Regions from separate parts of the Micromonospora coriariae genome, predicted to be linked through region 1. Evidence: riboswitches for the same ligand, from Rfam matches in the RefSeq annotation. Region 1 holds a riboswitch; the other holds the start of a gene.
The links. Region 1 has a riboswitch for cyclic di-AMP ahead of GA0070607_RS12255 (C40 family peptidase). Riboswitches for the same ligand answer to the same signal wherever they lie in the genome.
Positions count from the first base shown of each region.

Region 2: it holds a riboswitch for cyclic di-AMP, as region 1 does, so the genes downstream of both, GA0070607_RS03205 (C39 family peptidase) here and GA0070607_RS12255 (C40 family peptidase) in region 1, are expected to answer to the same signal.

Region 1 covers NZ_LT607412.1:2,605,170-2,615,029, reverse strand. Annotated here, with positions in the region: gene GA0070607_RS12260 (N-acetylmuramoyl-L-alanine amidase) at 1-1,939, opposite strand, end outside; cyclic di-AMP (ydaO/yuaA leader) riboswitch at 2,170-2,306, shown strand; gene GA0070607_RS12255 (C40 family peptidase) at 2,382-3,359, shown strand; gene dcd (dCTP deaminase) at 3,420-3,998, opposite strand; gene GA0070607_RS12245 (pyridoxamine 5'-phosphate oxidase family protein) at 4,098-4,655, shown strand; gene GA0070607_RS12240 (zinc metalloprotease) at 4,732-5,715, opposite strand; tRNA gene GA0070607_RS12235 (tRNA-Gly) at 5,963-6,036, shown strand; gene GA0070607_RS33775 (hypothetical protein) at 6,126-6,260, opposite strand; gene GA0070607_RS12230 (TIGR03086 family metal-binding protein) at 6,397-6,975, opposite strand; gene GA0070607_RS12225 (nucleotidyltransferase family protein) at 7,019-7,357, shown strand; gene GA0070607_RS12220 (YciI family protein) at 8,017-8,379, shown strand; partial or broken gene GA0070607_RS12215 (dihydrofolate reductase family protein) at 8,471-9,019, shown strand; gene GA0070607_RS12210 (VOC family protein) at 9,141-9,845, opposite strand.
Region 2 covers NZ_LT607412.1:687,816-697,675, forward strand. Annotated here, with positions in the region: gene GA0070607_RS03185 (ABC transporter ATP-binding protein) at 1-285, shown strand, start outside; gene GA0070607_RS03190 (bifunctional cytidylyltransferase/SDR family oxidoreductase) at 433-1,950, shown strand; gene GA0070607_RS03195 (CDP-glycerol glycerophosphotransferase family protein) at 1,993-3,663, shown strand; gene GA0070607_RS03200 (alpha/beta fold hydrolase) at 3,687-4,433, opposite strand; gene GA0070607_RS03205 (C39 family peptidase) at 4,591-5,439, opposite strand; cyclic di-AMP (ydaO/yuaA leader) riboswitch at 5,666-5,807, opposite strand; gene GA0070607_RS03210 (hypothetical protein) at 6,100-6,864, opposite strand; gene GA0070607_RS03215 (hypothetical protein) at 7,028-7,411, opposite strand; gene GA0070607_RS03220 (acyltransferase family protein) at 7,530-8,744, opposite strand; gene GA0070607_RS03225 (polysaccharide pyruvyl transferase family protein) at 9,033-9,860, shown strand, end outside.

The sequences.
Region 1 (9,860 bases):
CGAGGTCGACGTACATGATCCGGTGACCGAACTGGATCTGCGCGTACCGGTTCTGGCCGCGGATGACCGTCCAGTCGCCCGGCGAGGAGCCGTCGAACGTGGTGGCCCGGTAGTACTCGCCCGGCAACACCGCGCCCACGGCGTACCGCTGGCCGGCCGCCAGGGTGTACTGGAGCGGCGAGATCGGCTGGTAGGGCACTCCGGCCGGGTACGCGGCCTCCTCCGGGTACGCCCGCCCGTACACCGGGATGGTGGCCCGTCCGGGCTTCGGGGTGGCCACCACGCCGACGGTCCAGCTGGCGGTGGGCGCGGATGCCGGGTTGTGGAACCAGGCGCGCTGCCCGAGATACCAGATCGCCGTCCAGTCCCCCTGCCGACCGGCGAGAGCGTACGTCTGGCCGGCGGAGGCCCGGGCGCCGTGGTCCGACACCTCCATCGTGTTAGGGGTGCCGTCGGGGCGCAGTGCGATGTCGTTGACCAACGGCGCGTCCGCGGACGGCGCGCTGCGCAGCACCACCGACGACGAGCCGCGCGGCGCGCACGGCACACCGGCGGTGACACAGCCGGTGAACGCCGGCTGGTTGGTGGCGTAGTCCGGGTCGATCCGGACCAGTCCGGTGGCCGGAGTGCCGGTGTCCAGCCGCGGCGCGTGCAGCAGCGTGAAGTAGTGCGTCCAGTCCCAGTACGGGCCCGGGTCCCAGTGCATCCCGCGCACGGTGGAGGCGACTGTGCCGGACACGTTGTCGTGGCCGATGATGTGCTGGCGGTCCAGCGGGATCCCCAGCCGCAGGGCGAGGTGCCGGACCAGTTTGGCGGAGGTCCGGTACATCGCCTCGGTGTACCAGGTGCCCTGCGCGGCGAAGCCCTCGTGCTCCAGCCCGATCGACTTGGCGTTGACGTACCAGTTGCCGGCGTGCCAGCCGACGTCCTTGGTCTTCACGTGCTGGGCGATGTGCCCGTCCACCGAGCGCAGCGAGTAGTGCCAGCTCACGTAGGTGGGGTCCTGGACGAGTTGCAGCGTGGTCGCCCAGCTCGCCTCGGTGTCGTGGATGACGATGTACTCGATCTTCTGCCGGCCGGGTCGGTCGGAGAGGTCGTGGTTGCCGTAGTCCCCGGCGCCGAACGCCTCGTACGGCGCCGGGATCCACTCGCAGGAGATGGTCCGGGGGCACTCCAGCCCGTCCGGGCGGGCGAGCCGGCGCAGCCCGAGGCGGTCCAGCCAGGAGCGCTGCGGTTGGATCGCCCGGGCCGGCAGCGTGATCCGCTGGCCGTCGTCGGTCACCCGGGACTCACCGGTGCCGATGGTCGTGAACACCTCGTCGGCGAAGGCCGCCGCGGCGTCCGCGCTGTCCGCGCCGGCGTAGCGGGCCACAGCGCCGTACCAGGCTGCCGGGTCGGTGCCGGCGCCCACCGGCGCGCCCAGTTCCCGCTGGTACGAGGCCAGCAGTGCCGCGCCGCCACGGATGTTGACCCTCGGGTCGGTGCGCAGCGACTCGGGGGCGGCGCCGGTCAGTGCGGCGGCGGCGTCCACGGTCTGCAACGCGGCGGCGGGCGGCGCGGGATCCTCGGTGGGTCGGGGTGCCATCTCCCGTGCGGGGCGGGAGTCGTCGCCGCGCGGGTCCTCGGTGCCGGCGTCGTGGTGGCCGCGCCCCGGTAGGGCGGCCACGTGCCGGGCGTCGGTCAGGTGCATCGGGCCGTAGCCGCCGCTGGTGCTCGGCGTGCCGGCGTTGCTGTCCCAGCGCGACTCCAGATAGGAGACGCCGAGCAGCACGTCGGCCGGTACGCCGTACTCGGTCGCCGCGGCGGCGTACTGCTGCTGGCGGTCGGCGGTGGGTGCGGCCACGGCTGGGCCGGCGGGTAGGGGAACCGCGGTCGCGGCGGCGACCACGGTGGCGGCGAGCAGGGCGCGCCGGCCGGTGGACAGGGTTGGACGGTGCATCGAACCCCCTAGATCTGAAGGGCGAAGTGAGGCCACCTTCGCCCCGCCCGGGGCTCGCGTCAATACCTTTCCACCTGTCGACGTTCGTGGAAGGAAACCTTCGTCGGCGGTCGTCGCCCCCGGCAATCGGTACGGAGTGTCACGGCCACACCGGTTGCGGATCGGTAACGGTCGTCTCTACTCTGGTCATTCGTCGGGCCGACAGCAGCTCCGCCCAGCCGGGCGGTAACGGACCGACACCGCCGAATCGCTTCCGAGCGAGCCGGGGACCCAGGTTTCCCGGGGTGAATCCGCAGCCACTGCGGTAGGGCGTCCACCTTCCCGCCCGAACCCGTCAGCTAACCCGGTAGGCGGTCAGGAAGAAGGAGTACGGAACCCGGTGGCTCACCATGCCCCGCGGCCGTCGTCCGAACGGTCGGCGTCAGCCGGCCTGACGTCGATCGTGCCGCGTCCACGCTGGTCCCGCTTCACCACCGCCCTCGCCGCCCTGGTCGGCGTTGCCGTCGTCCTGACCGGCAGCGCCACGGCGGCCCACGCCGACCCCTCCGTCGCCGAGATCGAGCGCCAGATCGACGCCGACTGGAACAAGCTCGAACCGATCATCGAACGGCACAACGCCACCCGGGCCGACCTGGCCGCGAAGCGCAAGCAGGCCAACGCTCTGGCGGCCCGGATCGCCCCGCTGGAGCGCCAGGTCGACGCTGCGATGGACAAGGTCAGCTCCCTGGCTGTCCGCGCGTACAAGGGCGAGAACGTCTCCACCGTCAACGCCGTGCTGGGTGGCCGGTCGCCCAGCGAGTTGGTCGGGCAGCTCGAGATGCTCGACCGGTTCGCGCACGACCAGCAGCAGGACGTGCGGCAGGTGGCCGACCTGCGTGACGAGTTGGCCCGGCAGAAGGCGCCACTGGACGAGATGGTGGCCCAGCTGACCCGGACCGAGGCCCAGTTGGCGGCCAAGAAGAAGCAGATCAACGACGAGATCGACCGCCTGCAGAAGCTGCGCCTCAAGGTCTACGGCAACGGTGGCGGCGGCCCGCTGCGTCCGGCGCCCTGCCCGGCCAGCTACCCCGGCGGCGGCGCCGGCGTGGCGGTCAAGTTCGCCTGCGCGCAGATCGGCAAGCCGTACGTCTGGGGTGCCGAGGGTCCGAACTCGTACGACTGCTCCGGGCTGATGCTGGCCGCCTGGGCCAAGGCCGGTGTGTCGCTGCCGCACAACGCCGCCCAGCAGAGCCGGGTGACCAAGAACGTCAGCCGGGCCGACCTACGTGCCGGTGACCTGGTCTTCTACTACAGCGACATCCACCACGTCGGGATGTACGTGGGCAACGGCTGGGTCGTGCACGCCTCGCAGGCCGGTCAACCGATCAAGATGAAGAAGGTCGACGACGGCCCGATCCACAGCTACGGCCGCCCGGGCTGATCCCGGGTGACCGATGGGCCCGTCGCGATTCTTCGCGGCGGGCCCGTCGCCGTTACGGCCTCAGCGGGTGGGCCAGGTGCGCCAGTGCTGCCAGGCGCGGCTCGGGGTCGGGCCACGCTGACCCTGGTAGCGCGAGCCGTACACCACCGAGCCGTACGGGTGCTCGGCCGGCGAGGAGAGCCGGAAGATGCAGAGCTGACCGATCTTCATGCCCGGCCAGAGGGTGATCGGCAGGTTCGCCACGTTGGACAGCTCCAGCGTCACGTGCCCGGAGAAGCCCGGGTCGATGAACCCGGCGGTGGAGTGCGTGAGCAGACCGAGCCGGCCCAGGCTCGACTTGCCCTCCAGTCGGCCGGCGAGCTGGTCGCCCAGCGAGATCACCTCCAGCGTCGAGGCGAGCACGAACTCGCCCGGGTGCAGCACGAACGGCTCGCCGTCGGGCACCTCGACGACCGAGGTGAGGTCGTCCTGCTGCATGGCCGGGTCGATGTGGGTGTAGAGATGGTTGTTGAAGACCCGGAACAGCCGGTCGAGTCGTACGTCGATGCTGGACGGTTGGACCAGGGTGGGCTCGAACGGCTCCAGGCCCAGCGTGCCGGCCTTGATCTCGGAGACCAGGTCGCGGTCGGAGAGCAGCATCGGACCACCATAGCGGCGTTCGCCGCGGGGGCGGGATTCGGTGCGGTTGACCAGCGCGTCGAGGTCGCTGGTCGTACATTTGTTCGATAGAATGCTCGCATGGCTTCCTGGTCCGAATTCGCCGCCGACGAGCCCCGACTCGCCGACGGGATCCGCGTTCTCCTCCAGCAGTACGGGCCGGGCTTCGGCTATCTGGCCACTGTCCGCGCCGACGGCGGGCCCCGGGTCCACCCGGTCTCCCCGGTCATCACCGACGAGGGTCTGTTCTGCTTCGTGATCGACTCTCCGAAGCGCCGTGACCTCGAACGGGATGGCCGTTACGCGCTGCACTCGTTCCCGCCGGAGGAGAGCGACGACGAGGCATACGTGGCGGGGCACGCCTGGCCGGTGACCGATCCGACCCGGGTGGCGCGGCTGGCGCAGAGCGCCCGGGCCGAGCCGCAGGTCGACTGGCGGCTGTTCGAGTTCACCGTCGACGTGGCGATGCTGACCCGCCGCGACCAGCACGGCATGGGCATCACGGGTGGTGCGCCAGGCCGGCCGGCCGTCCAGGTCTGGCTTGACCCGCACGCCCCGCCCGCGGCGGCCGGCCCAACCTCCGTACCGCAGACCCGCCCTGCCCGCCGCAACCGTGACGTCCAACGCTCGGCGGCCTGATCGCGGCCGGGTCCTGGGGAAAGCCACCGGTGCCGGCTCCGTCGTGACGGAGCCGGCACCGGTGGTACGCGGGAAGCTACGCCGCCCGGTACGCGTTCCACGCGGTCAGCATGCGGCTGGCCTGTCCCGGCGTGAACTGGTACAGGCACGAGTCGTAGGTGTAGTCCATGAAGTTGGTGATCGGGTCCAGCCCCGCAGCCGAGCAGGTGTTCCGCCCGGTCGGGCACTCGTACGCCGGTGACGCCTCGGCCGGGGTGTCGCTGACGCTGTCACCCGAGCCACCGCATCCGCCCTGGAAGGTGTGGTAGAGGTTCAGCCAGTGGCCCACCTCGTGGGTGCCGGTGTCGCCCTGGTTGTAGTTGGTGGCGGTGCCGCCCGGCAGTGACTCGCTCAGCACGACCACGCCGTCCATGCTGTTCAGCTTCCGCTGCGGGAACGTCGCCCAGCCCAGCAGGTCATCGCTCAACTCGCCCAGGTAGATGTTGAGCGTGTTCTTGCCGCCGACCCGCAACGACGACTTCATCGACCGCTCGGCCGACGAGCCGTCCACGATCGGGTACCAGGCTGGGTTCGTCACCCGGTTGATCGCGTCGAGCCGGAAGGCGAACGCGGTGGCCGCGCCGCCGGTGGCGCCGGAGTATGCCTGGTTGAGCACGTTGATCTGGGCGGTGATCAGCGAGTCCGGGATGTTGCCGCCGGCGCGGGTGCTGTTCTCCTGGATCACGTGCACCACCACCGGGATGGTGACTGTGGCCAGCGCCGTGGCGCCGGCTCCGGTTCGGAAGGTGGCGCGCTCGCGCAGCGCCGCGGCGAGGTCCGCGTCCCGCTCGCGTACCTGCTTCGCGGTCAGTTCGTTCGGTTCGTGCTTGGCCGCGGCACCGGGTTTCATCCGGGCGTTGGCGTGGCTGTCGGTCGGCTCCACGCAGGCGCCGCCGGGGGCTGCGGAGAATGCCGAGGCAGCCGGAACGACGCCCACGGCGGCGGTGCTGAGCAGCAGCGCGAGGGTCGTCGACGCGACTCCGGCGGCACGCCGGGTCAGCAGGCTGGGACGGAGTCCCATGGGCCCACCTCTTTCTGGCGGCGTGGCAGGGGGTGTGTCACGCCGTGGCTGGCAACGTGTGGCAGACGTTACAAGCCATCGATGCATTTGAGAACGACCATATCTTGTCACAAGGAAACTACTTTCCGCGAGCGGCAGCTCAGCGAGCGATGGCGAACCTCCGCGACGGGGCCGGTGGTCGACCGCCACGTGGGGGTGGGGTGCCTGGGTGCACCGGCTGGGTGACTCAGGTACAGTGGTGCCGCTCGCGGGTGTAGTTCAATGGCAGAACATCAGCTTCCCAAGCTGACAGTGCGGGTTCGATTCCCGTCACCCGCTCCACGATCGAGGCCCTGGCCAGGACGACAGTCCCAGCCAGGGCCTTCGATGTTCCAAGGCAAGCGATCATGCCGTGTGCCATTAGCGTGCCATTAGCCCTGGTCATCGCCGGCCCCGTCCCGATCCGCCGACCGCTTCTTGCCCTTCTTGCTGCCGGACTTCTTGCCCGGCTTGCCCTTGGTCTTGCCCGCGTTGACGGCCGACTCATCGGGCTTATTCCGGTCCACCCGCAGCGCCTGGTGCAGTGAGGCTGGAAGGTCTACGACTGCCCGACGAGGAGATCCGCAACCGTTACCCGGCGCCCACGTGATTTCCCTACGAACGTCTTGACGGGTGGATGCGGCCGAGGCGCGGGTTCGCGAGTCATCCGTTTCCGATGCGCTTGTGGCCAAGGAGATGAGCGAGCTGTTCTGTCGCGGACACGTTCTCAACTCCGACGACCGGAGCGCCGTACATGACGCCGCGTAGCCGATCCGGGATGACAGCCGCGACGTACTCAAGACAGCGATCGGCGATCCGCTTGGGTGCCTCGCTCGGCTGTCCGGTGGCCACGGCCAGGTCCCATCCGTGGGTGACCGTTTCGACGGTGAAGCCCTGAGCGGCCTCCAACGCGGTGCACGGCCCCCACGGAGCAACGACGGTGTCGGCAGCAGTCAGCCCCGACCACTCCTCACGGATCGTCTTGGCCAAGTCGGCGTAGGTCAACGCCAGCTTGTCATCGACAACATCGGTGATCACATGGGGAATCCCTCGTGTCGAAACGCCTCGGGCTGTGGCGAGCGAGCGGTGCGCGGTGCCGAGTAGGTGTCCCAGGAGGCTTCGGACGTCGAAGTCTTCACAGGGAGTCCGGGCGTCAAGCTGAGGGCTCTGAGTAGCGGTGGCGAGGTCACCGACCCAGCGGCAAGCGTCGGAGTAGTCCTGTAGTTGCTGTGCGAAGGTCACGGGCCACGAGGATAAAGGACAACGGCGAGACCGAGGGGGCGTCATTGTTGTTGGCAACCGGGAACCGCTGGTCCCCTGGGAGGCGACCAACCAAGCCGCTGTGCACACCTGGTACGAGGGCGTGTTCAATGCTGCTCCCGTAGCGGCGCTCAACTCCATTGCGGAAGCCGTAGCCACCTGGCCCGAAACCGCTACCTGTGTGGCAGTGAGACTCGACCATGCCGACACCCTCCACGTCTGCGCGCCACTCGGGCTGGACGACCTGCTCAACGGCATATGGCGACGCAACCCTCGCAGAGTCACCATCGAGATCTCACTGGCTCGGCTCGCTCGTCACGAGCCGAGTAGACGATGGCCACAAGTGAGGGTTATCCCACCGTAGCCGCACAGCCGGCAGGGGCGAGGACGCCAGCAGGATAGACCGGGGATGCAAGCGCAGGTACGGAGCGAGTTATCGAGCGGCGTAGGACCGGGACTAGGCGGGACCGGGCCGGCGGCCGGGGCAAGAACCCGGCGTGCCATTAGCATGCCATTGGGCGAGGACAGCAGGGGCCAGTCGAGGCCACGCGAGACTGCCGAGACCAGGCCGTCAAGCCGGTGGCCTGCCGGAGATCGGCAATTCCCAGGCTGACAGTGCGGGTTCGATTCCCGTCACCCGCTCCATGCGAAAGGCCCTGGTCAGGACGACAGTCCCAGCCAGGGCCTTCGATGTTGTTGCGGCCAGCAGCGCCTGACGGGCCATCCACGGGCCAAGCGGCGCATTCGTTCGCGCACAGGCCGAGCCGCTCGACGAGATCCGTGCCGGGCTACTCACGCCCGAGTCCGTCAGCGTTCGCATCCTGCTCCCGGACACGGGAGAGCCCATGGCCCTGCGGTGCCTGGCTGAGACGCAGGCCGACGATCCCGGCGTGCGCGAGCGGATCACCCCGTCGGAGTGCCGGTTGACAGAAATCAAGCTGGAGAGTGTCGGATCTGCCGGATGCCGTTCGTAGCGTATGCAGAGACGGACGTCGGGTCCGGGGACGATCAGAGGGAGCGGACATGCCTGAGTACCTCATCTACTTCAATCAGCAGTGGGTGGGTGACCACACCGAGGAGTGGTTCCTCGGGCGCGGTCCACTCGCCAGGGCGGTTGTTGATGAGATCAAGGCCGCCGGGGCATTCGTCTTCGCCGGGGGCCTGGAGGAAGAGGACGGCCCGGTCTTCAGCGCAGACGCCACAAGCGGTGCGATGGTCTTCACCGACGGGCCCTATGTCGAGAGCAAGGAGTTCTTGGGTGGCCTGACCATCGTGGACGTGCCGGATGAGGCGACCGCCCGGATGTGGGCCGGCAAAATCGCGGAGGCATGCGGCTGGCCGCAGGAGGTTCGCCGGTTCAAGCCGCGGCGCGTCTTGCAGGGATGAGATCGTCACTCGTCGACTGAGGCTTGAGCCGAGGCGTGGCAGGCGAAGGTGACATCCCAATCGGGTCCTACGTGCACCGGGAGGTGGGGGCATGGCCAAGCTGATCTACGTGACCAACGTGTCGCTTGACGGCTATATCGAGGACGAAAGTGGAGCCTTCGACTGGTTCGCACGCGACGACGAGGTATTCACGTTCACCACCAACCTCCTGCGGTCGGTGGGTACTCTCCTTTACGGGCGGTGCCTGTACGAAACGATGGCTGTCTGGGAAACCGACGCTGCTCTAGCCGCGCAGTCCGGCCTCATGGCTGACTTCGCGAACGCCTGGCAAGCGGCGAACAAGGTCGTCTACTCCACGACTCTCGCCGCGGTGTCAACGGCCGCCACCAGCTTGGAGCGCCGTTTCGACCCCGCCGTCGTACACCAGCTGAAGGCCACTGCCAGCAGTGATATCACCGTTGGAGGCGCCAACCTGGCGGCGCAAGCCATGCGGGCCGGCCTGGTCGACGAGTGCCAGTTGTTCGTCTGGCCCGCGGCCGTCGGAGGCGGCAAGCCGGGGCTGCCTACTGGCGTACGCACCGACTTCGCGCTCCTCGACGAGCGCCGATTCCAAAACGGCGTCGTTCACCTCCGTTACCGCCCTGTCACCCGCTCCACCGTGAGGCCCCAGCTCAGGACAGATTCCTGGCCGGGGCCTCAGCCGGTGTTGTCGCCAGCAGCGCCTGAGGGGCCGGGCCAGGGTCGGGGCGGCCGCGATGTGGTCAGCGGCCTCTGACGCTGAACTCGTTGCCGTCGGGATCGGCCAGCACGACGGCGCCGTCCGCAGCGACCTCGAGCCGGGTGGCCCCGAGGGCGACCAGCCGGTCGACCTCCGCTTGCTGATCGCCACCGGCCGGGGCGAGGTCGAAGCGCTGTCGGTTCCTCGCCGTTTTCGGGGCCAGGGGCGGGCCTCCCCACGCGACCTTCGTGCCGCCGTGCGGTGACTGGATCGCGGTCTCCTCGTCCTGGTCCCACACCAGCGGCCAGCCCAGCGCCTCGCTCCAGAAGAGGCCGACCTCTCGGGTGCCGTCGCAGGCGACCTCCCCGAGCAGGCCGCACCCGGCGAGGAAGCCGTTGCCCGACTCGACCACGCAGAACTCGTTGCCCTCGGGGTCGGCGAGGACGACGTGCCCCTCCTCGGGGCGCTGCCCGACGTCGAGGTGCGCGCCGCCGAGCCCCAGTGCCGTCGCCACCTTGTGCTGCTGGTCGGCGTCGCTGGCGCTGGTCAGGTGAAGGTGCATGCGGTTCGGCCCCACCTTCGTCGTGCGGCTCGGAACGAACTGGAGGCCGAGCTGAGTGTCATCGCCGGGCAGGAGCGCACCACCGGCGCCTCCGACGACCTCCCGGCCGAGCATTCCGGCCCAGAACTGCGCCAGGCGAGCGGGGTCGTGCGCATCGAAGGTCACCGCCAGCATCCGCGAGAGCATCACTGCACCGTAGAC
Region 2 (9,860 bases), 1.9 Mb from region 1:
ATGGCGGCCCGGCTGCGGTTCTCCATCGCCGCCGCCAAGAAGCACGACGTGCTGCTCATCGACGAGGCGCTCGCCACCGGCGACAAGGGCTTCCGCAAGCGCAGCGAGCAGCGGGTGCGGGAGCTGCGTGAGGGCGCCGGCACGGTGTTCCTGGTCAGCCACCAGCTCTCCTCGGTACGGGACACCTGTGAACGGACCATCTGGCTGGAATCCGGCGTCCTGCGGATGGACGGGCCCACCAACGACGTGATCCGGGCATACGAGGCGTACGCCAACAGCAAGTAGAGTGCCGGCGAACCTCCGGCATCGACATGGCGCCATGAACCCGCGTCGCCCGCGTGGGGGCGACGCGGTTCGCGCGTTAAGGTTCATTCCGTCGCCGCTCGGGCGGAACCTTCCGTTAAACACATCGCTGAGAGTGAGGATCCGGCAATGACGCAGGACCAGACCACTGGCCCGGACGCCACACCGGAGACCCCGGCACCATGGCGGCCCTCACGGACGGTGGCCGTGGTGCTGGCCGGCGGCACCGGGACCCGGCTGGGCCTCGGCATCCCGAAGCAGCTGCTGAAGATCGCCGGTAAGCCGATCATCGAGCACACGCTGGCGGTCTTCGAGGCCGCTCCCGAGATCGACGAGATCATCGTGCTGATGGCCACCGGGCACGTCGAGGACGCCCGGCAGATCGTCGAGAAGGCCGGCCTGCGCAAGGTCACCAAGGTGATCGAGGGCGGCGAGACCCGTAACGCGACCACCCGGATAGCGCTGGACGCGGTCGGCCCGGCGGACTGCAACATCCTCTTCCACGACGCGGTGCGCCCGCTGCTCAGCGGCCGGATCGTGCGCGAGTGCGTCAACGCGCTCTGGACCTACGACGCCGTGGACGTGGCCATCCCGTCCGCCGACACGATCATCCAGGTGGACGAGAACGACTGCATCACCGACATCCCGGTGCGCTCCCGGCTGCGCCGCGGGCAGACCCCGCAGGCGTTCCGCTCCCCCACCATCCGCGAGGCGTACCGGATCGCCGAGGGTGACCCGGACTTCGCCGCCACCGACGACTGCGGTGTGGTGCTGCGCTACCTGCCGGGCACCCCGATCAAGGTGATCGACGGCTCGGACGAGAACATCAAGGTCACCCACCCGGTCGACGTGCACCTGGCGGACAAGCTCTTCCAGCTCGCCGCCGCCCAGGCACCCCGGCTGACCGACCATCGCAGCTACACCGAGGAGCTGACCGGCCGCACCATCGTGGTGTTCGGTGGCAGCTACGGCATCGGCCACGAGCTGACCGAGCTGGCCCGGCGCCTCGGCGCCCAGGTCTTCCCGTTCAGCCGCTCCACCACCGGCACGCACGTGGAGCGGGCCGAGGACGTCGAGGCCGCGCTGAAGACCGCCTTCGAGGCCACCGGCCGGATCGACCACGTGGTGGTCACCGCCGGGATCCTGGAGAGGGGCGCCCTCGCCGAGATGGACGAGGAGACGATGGACCGGGTGCTCCAGGTCAACTTCGTCGGCCCGGTGACCATCGCCCGGCAGTCCCTGCCGTACCTCCAGCAGACCAAGGGCCAGCTGCTGCTCTACACCTCCAGCTCGTACACCCGGGGGCGGGCCCGCTACGCGCTCTACTCCGCCACCAAGGCCGCCCTGGTCAACCTCACCCAGGCGCTGGCCGACGAGTGGGCCGACGTCGGCGTACGGGTCAACTGCATCAACCCGGAGCGGACCGCCACCCCGATGCGGACTCGGGCCTTCGGCGAGGAGCCGGAGCACACCCTGCTCGCCGCGGAGGCCGTCGCCCAGTCCTCGCTCGACGTGCTGATCTCCGACCTGACCGGCCAGGTGATCGACGTACGCAGGGCGCCCGGCGACGGGCCCTCCGCGAGCGTGCCGGCCCAGTCGGGGCCGGGGCGGGTCGGTTCACCGGCCGGTGCGGCCTCCGTGAGCTGACCCTGACGGCGACGGACCCGGGACGGCAGCGAACGGAGCGACATGCGTGGTGATCTGGTCCGAAAGCTGGCCGCCCGGTGCCTGAGCACCGGCCTGGCCGTGCTGGCCTTCGTCGTGGTGGCGCTGACCGGCGCCACCGGATGGGGGCTGGCGCTGGCCGTCGCCGCGCTGGTCGCGGCGGCCGCGGAGCAGCGGATCCGGCCCGGCGCTGACCTCGTCGCCGAGACGACGCTGATCGGCGCCGCCGTCCTGGTCGGATACTCCCGGCGGCTGGACGATGGGCTGGATTCGGCGCTGGTCGCCACCGCGCTGGTCCTGCTGGGGCTGGTGCTGCTGGTGGGGCCGCTGCGGACCGCCGGCAACCTGGAGATCCGGGTGGCCAACCTGCCGGTGCGGGCCTGGACGCCGCTGATCGCCGACCAGCTCGGCACCGCCCTGCTCGGGCTGCTCGGCGCGGTGACGCTCGCCGCCGCGGTGGCTCTGCCCGCCTCCGTGGCGCTGGTCGCCAGCCTGTTGGTCGGCGCCGGAGCCGGGGCGGTCGCACTGGACCTGGCCCGGCGCCGCTTCCGGCCGGCCGGCCATGGTGGGGCGGTGGCGCGCGCGCTGCGCCGGCACCAGCCGGAGTTCCTGCTCTACTTCTCCGCGCCTCCCGGCTCGGAGTACCAGGTCACCATGTGGCTGCCGTACCTGGAGCGGATCGGCCGGCCGTTCATGGTCGTGCTGCGCGAGCCCGAATTTTTGGCGCCGATCGCCGCGGCCACCACCGCACCGGTGGTCTACTGCCCCACCCTCCGGGCGTTGGACGAGGCGCTGGTGCCGAGCCTGCGAGCGGCGTTCTACGTCAACCACGGGGCGAAGAACAGCCACTGCATCCGGTTCACCCAGCTCACCCACGTGCAACTGCACCACGGCGACAGCGACAAGGCGCCGAGCGCCAACCCGGTGTCGGGCATCTTCGACCGGATCTTCGTGGCCGGCCCGGCGGCGATCGACCGGTACGCCCGCGCCGGGGTGCAGATCCCGGCGGAGAAGTTCGTGGTGGTGGGCCGCCCGCAGGTCGAATCGATCGAGGTACGCCCGGAGCCCGTCCGCGGCCTGGCCTTCCCGACCGTGCTCTACACCCCGACCTGGACGGGGCACCACGCCGACGCCGACTACTGTTCGCTGCCGGTCGCCGAGGACCTGCTGCACCGGTTGCTGGAGCGCGGCGCCACGGTGATCCTGCGGGCCCACCCGTACACCGCGCACAACCCGGCCTCGGCCCGGCAGCTCGGCCGGTTGACCGAGCTGCTGCTCGCCGACCGGGCCCGCACCGGGCGGCAGCACGTGGTCGGCGCGGCGGCCCGGGAGTTGAGCCTGACCGAGTGCGTCAACCGGTCCGACGCCCTGGTCTCCGACGTGTCCGGGGTGATCTCGGACTACCTCTACTCCGGCAAGCCGTACGCCGTCACCGACATGGGCGACGAGGGCGAGCACTTCGTGGAGAACTTCCCGCTGGCCGGGGCGGGCTACGTGCTGCGCCGGGACATGTCGAATGTGGACGAGGTGCTGACCGCGCTGCTGGACACCGATCCGGCGGCCGAGAAGCGCTGGGTCACCCGCCGTCACTACCTGGGTGACTTCCCCGTCGAGTCGTACGCCGAGGCGTTCCTGACCGCCGCCCGCCGGGAGCTGGCGCCGACGAAGACCCTCGCCGCGCCCGCGCCGCTCTAGCCGGCCAGGGGCCGCCGGACGGCTCAGCGGTACGCGTCCAGCAGCGCCAGCACCGCCCCCGGGTTCTCCACGTGCGCGTTGTGCCCGAGCCCGGGCAGCGTGACGACCGGTACGCCGAACTCCTTGAGCTGCGCGTCGGTGACCATCGGGTCCTGCTCGCCGCGGGCCAGCACCACCGGCACGTCGGTCGCCGCCACCAGCGCGGCGAGGTCGAGATCGCCGACGGCGAACGCGGCCGGATCCATCGCGAGGCGCCACCGCCCGTCGACCTGGCGCAGCCCGGCGTCCACCACCGGGTGGTCGGGCGGGATCAGGCCGGCGAGCCCGGAGACGCGCAGGTAGCGACGGGCCGCCTCGCTGCGGCTGGCGAACCAGCTGATCGGGCGCACGGCCAGTTCGGCGGCGCGGGTCAGCTCGTCGGGTGACCAGACAGCCTTGATGCCCAGCCCGACCACCGCGTCCACCGGCAGTCCGGCGGCACGGGCGGCCAGCGCCAGGCCCACCACCCCGCCCAGTGAGTGCCCGAGCACGACGATCCGGTCGTCGGGGGCGAGGCCGTGGGCGATCCGCTCGGCGAACCCGGCGAAGGAGTACGACGGCAGCGGGGCCGACCAGCCGTGACCGGCGAGGTCCGGCGCCAGCCACCGCCCCGGCCAGTGCTGCTCCAGCAGCGGCGCCCAGGGCAGCCAGACGTCGCCGGTCGCCCCCATCCCGTGCAGCAGCAGCAGGACCGGCCCGCGGCCGGTGTGACCACCAGATTCATCCACCACGGCCGCAGTCTCCCACGGTTCGCCGACGGGTACGAGAGTCCTCGTCGGCGGGACGAGGACGAACCACCTCGCGCGGTACGGCTTCACCTGCAACATGGAAAACGCGGCGGGCGCCGGCCCCTCGTGGGGGACGGCGCCCGCGGCGGCTGCGCCCGGGTCAGGCGGAGTAACCCCGAGTGGCGATCCAGTTCGCCAGGTCGATCGTGGTGATCCAGTACGACGGGTCGGCGGCGTTCGCCGAGTCGGCGATCCGCACGGTCCGGCCGTTGTCCTTGTAACCCACCACGGCGATGTAGTGCCCGCCGCCGTAGGAGTGCCAGCCACCATCGGTGTCGGTGGCGTCGCCGACGACGTTGGCCACCACGCCCCGGCCGGCGGTGATCGCCGCGACCACGTCGGCCTGGAGCCGGTCCATCTGGGCCGGGCTGGGCGCACCGGCGAACATCCGGGTCCGGTACGGGGAGCCCTTCACCTCGGCGTTGAGCACCCGGGTGGTGTCCAGGGCCGAGTTGGTGCCCATCTCGGTGGTGCCCAGCTCGACGGCGAGCTCGTCCTGGGTGCGGTCGATACCGGTGGCGCTGAGCGCGTTGCGGGTGGCCGCCGGTCCACAGTTGTAGTACGTGTTCTGCGCCTGGTAGTCGTAGTCGAGCACCTTGGTCGCCGGCGGCTTCGGCGCCGGCTTACGGGTCAGGTCCGGGTTGCCGCTGGCCTTGGCGGCGGGCGACGCGGCGGCGCTGGCCGTCGGGGCGGCGGTGCTCGGCGAGGTGCTGGCCGAGGGGGACGCGACGCGGGCCTCGCCGCGGGACGCGACGGTGTCGCTGCGCATCTCGGCGACAGTGGTCGCGGTGTGCTGGCTGGCCGGGGCGTCGTCGGCGCCGGCGATCAGGGCGCCGGTGGTGGTCGCGAGCGCCAGGGCAGCGGCGGAGGCGGCGACGATCTGGTAGGGACGCTCGGTGGCCAGACGACGGAGCTGACGCTTCAGGGTGTGCTTCACGGGGTCCTCCACGGATCAGGGGGAGAGCGGCACACCGGGCCGGACCGATATCCGGGCAGGCGCCATCGCGCGGACCGTGGTCCGCGGGTGGTGAACCGCTCAGGGGTGTGCCCGGCGTGGCCGGGCGGGAGAGGCGGTGACCCGGGGGGTCAGCTCACCGGACGGATGAGCGGGGGCACCGCGGCGCCGTGGAGGCGGGGGAACAACCGGGGGGTGGAGAGGTGCTGCACGAGGATGGAACTCCTTCCGACACCGCCTACCGGGTTAGCTGACGGATTCGGGCGGGAAGATCGCCCTACCGCGGGCCGTGGCTCGCGGATTCACCCCGGACTTACTGATGGTTCCCCGGTTCGTTGATCACGATTGAGCGGGTCGGCGCGGCGTCGCCTCTTGCGATCGGTTACCGCACCGGACGGGACGACACTACTGGCCGGCCCAAGCCCTGCCAAGCCAGGTTCACCTGCGTAAACCTGAAATTGAGCGCCGATTTCTGCGCGTATTGCCACTGACGTGACTCGATGGGACAACCGGTTACGGTGGCGCCTACGGTCGACAACCAGACAGGCCGGCGACAATGCCGCCGGATTTGCGCGAACATTGCGCCGGATCGTGCCGACTGCCCGATCCGATGCCGGTGTGAGCGGGCTCACGCCCCTTGCGGGGCATTTCCGGTCAGCCCACCCGGGCCGGGCGCCAACGCGCCGCGGTCGCCGGACGCGCCGCCGCGGTCGCTGCCGGCCGGACCGGCACCCGGACCGGCCGCAACCGGGCCGCCGCCGCGTACGCCTCCTCGGCGAGCGTGCGGGCCGCCTCGGCGGCCAGTTCCGCGTCCCGCCAGGTGGACCGTTCGCGCTCGGCGGCGGCCCGGTGCTCGGCCAGCTTGCCGTCCCGGACAGCGCGGCTCAGCAGCACCTCCTGCTCGACCGGGTGCCGCCGGGGATCCCAGCCGTTGCGGTGTGCGAAAACGTCGGTGAGCTGACGCATCGACAGGTCACCGCGCCAGTGCGCCGCCATCGCCGCCCGGTGCAGGTAACGCTCCCGGGCGGCGTACTCCGTCGGGGAGCGCGGCGTGCGCGGGGTGGGCAGCGAACCGGCGCCGGCGAACCGGCGGGCGGCCCGGTCCGCCTCCTCGTACCCGGCCCAGGCCCGCTCGGCCGTCTCCTGCGCGGCCAGCCAGTCGGCGCGGCGTCGGCGGGCGGTCTGCGCCGCGCCGGCCGCGGCGACGGCCACCTCCTCGGCGTACCGCCGCAGGTCCGCCGCCTCGACGGCGGCCAGTTCCCGGGCCGTGGGCGCACGGGACTCCTCGTTGGTCGGCCGGTCCCGCTCGGGGCGGGCGATCAGCACGGTGAGCACGGTCAGGGCCAGCAGGAGCAGTGCCGACCAGATGGCGGCGGCCTGCGGAACCTCGGTCAGGAACCGGTAGAGGACGGTATCCATGATCGGCACCTCCGGGGGGGGGGGGGGGGGGGGGGGGAAGATCGCTGCGGTGGGAAGCCGCACGGCCGACCCGGGCCGGGACCATCGTGGCGGGCCACGGTCCGGCGGGCGGGTGTGCGGAAGTAAGTGATCGACAGGCGTGGTGGGACGTCGTCCCGGTGGCTCAGAGCCGCGGCGGGGCCCGGGACGCCCGGGTGGCCGGATCGGCGGTGCGCGGCGATCGACGCGGACCGGTCCCGACCGCGGAGGCACCGGCCTCCGCCCGCACGGCGGCCTCGACTGCGGGTGCCGCCGGGGGCGCGTCCAGCGAGATCGGCGAAGCGGTGTGGTCGACGACGACCGGAGTCGCCAACTCGGCGGCGCCCGCGGGGGCGACCCATCCGGACGACGAGGAGCCCGAGGACACCGCCGAGGCTGGCGGGGCGGCCGACGCGGGTGACGCGCCCGAGCCGACGGCCAGGGCGGCGACCACGGCGAGGCTGGTCAGTATCCGGGTCGCCCAGCGCGCCACCCACCACAGCGGACAGGTGAGCGCGACGGGAGGCACGTCCCCACGCTACCCGCGGTGCCGACCGAGCGCATCGACGCCGGGCGTGTCGGAAACCGCCGCGCCGCCGGATCCGACCAGCGTGGACGCTCGTCGAGGACGTCGAGCGGCGGGCCGCTCAGCGGTCGGCGTACGCCGATCGGCGCTCGGTGTCGGCCGCCCCGCGCCGCTGGCGCGGCAGGACCGGAGCGGACCCGGCGTCGGCGGTCTCGGCGCGGCCGGACCCGGCCTCGACCGGCGGACGGCGGCGGCGCGCCCACCGGCGCATCATCGGCGTCTCCACGTATCGGTGCAGCAGCCCGGCGAGGAGCAGCGTCACCAGCAGGAAGCCGACCACCACCGCGGGACCCCGCCAGCCGGTGAACCCGCCGCCCCAGTCCCCGGTCCAGCGCAGCACTGTGGTCATCACCAGGACGTGCACCAGATAGAAGGAGAACGACACCTCCCCCAGCCACACCAGCGGGCGCGAACGCCACGGTGAGCGCCGGCCGCGCACGTCAGCGTCCGCGGCAGCGGTGATGACCAGCAGGTACGCCACCGCGAGCAGGGTGGTCCACAGCTCGGCGCGGATCCACTGCGCGGCGACCACCCAGGTGACCACGAAGATCACGCTGGCACCGGCCAGCCCGGGTCCCCGCCAACTGCCCCGACGCATCAGCTCGGCCGCCGCCGCGCCCATCCAGAACTCCAGCGACCGCACCGGCGGGAAGATCTGGGTGAACCACCACCGGCTGGCCTCCGGTACCAGGGCCTGGGCCGGCCAGAGCGCGAGGATCAGCAGCGGCACCGCGACGACCAGCGCCCAGAGCAGCGCCGGCCGGGCCCGGCGCAGCAGCGGCAGCGCCAACGGCAGGCAGAGGTAGAAGAAGAACTCGCAGGACAGCGACCAGCTCACCGTGTTGACGCTGTAGAACCAGCCGGGCCTCGGGTCCCAGGCCTGAAGCAGCAGCAGGTTCTCCACAGCGGCGAGCGGGGAGATCGGGTCGGCGAACCAGAGGGCGACCAGCAGCGCGGTTGCCCAGAGCACCAGGTGGTTCGGGTAGATCTTGACGACCCGCCGGCGCCAGAAGTCACGCCGACGCTGACCGGGCCGGGCCGACCAGACCAGCACGAAACCGCTGAGGATGAAGAAGAACTGCACGCCGGACAGGCCCAGGGTGAACAGCGCGTCGACCACTGCCCGGTAGTCGGGCTCGGCGACGATCCGCATGGTCCCGGCATGGAAGCCGAACACGAGCAACGCGGCGATCCACCGCAGCCCGGTCAGCGAGGGCAGCCGGTCCGCCAGGTCAGCGCTCGGAGCGGCTCGACCGGCGGGCGCGGGGACGGTCACGCCGGGCTCGCGATGGACGGCCGGCTCCCCAACATGCACGTCTCCTCCGTCGACCTCGGCGGACGGCCCCACGAGCGCGTCCAACGGCGGGCCGCGGTCCCGGCGCCGCCCCGACCGGGCACCCTACCGGCGGTGGCGACACCCGTCACCTCGGCGATGGTGACGCTTGTGTTTGTTCCGGGCGACCCGTGTCTTAATATTCCGGGACCCGGAGGTGACGGCGCGCCAGTCTGTCGAAGCCTGGGCGGCGCTGTGCCCGGGCGCCAGCAGACGAGAGGTGAACCCCCCATGCACCAACGGATTCTGATGCGGGCGAAGAAGGGCCCCTTCGACGTCTACTCCCCGGAGGAGGCGTTCGAAGGCAACTGGATCGGCGAGAACAACGGCAACCTGGTGTTCAGCCACGCCGCCCACAAGATCCTGCGTACCAGCACCGCCGAGATCACCTCGACCGGCTTCAAGATCGACCTGCGCGACGTCGACCGCATCAACGAGCAGTACGACGTCTACGTCATTCCGCTGGCCAACGCGTTCCGCCGCAGTTACGCGCACCGCCTCGAGGCGATGACCAAGTTCATCGAGCGGTTGAAGATCCCGGTGGTGGTGCTGGGGGTGGGCGTACAGACCAACGTCGCGGGTGACCGGGAGTACCTGCGCCCGATCGACGAGGTGGTCAGCCGGTTCGTCCGGGCGGTGCTCAACCGCTCGCACAGCATCGGCGTGCGCGGCGAGATCACCGAGGGCTACCTGCGTACGTTGGGCTTCTCGGCGGTCGACGTGATCGGCTGCCCGTCGATGTTCCTGCACGGCGACACCCTCGGGGTGGAGAAGGGCAAGGCGGTGCTGGAGCCGCACGACCGGGTCGCCCTGACCGTCTCGCCGTACGTGAAGTCCATGGGGAAGATCATCGCCGCGCACCAGCGGCGCTACCCCAACCTGCGCTACCTCCCGCAGGACCTGAAGACCCTGGGCACCCTGCTCTACGGCGACGCCCCGGAGGACCGGGGGAAGACCAGCACCATCCCGATCCACAGCACGCACCCGCTGTTCACCGAGGACAAGGTGCGGATGTTCCTCGACCCGTGGACCTGGATGGACTACCTCGCCGGCTTCGAC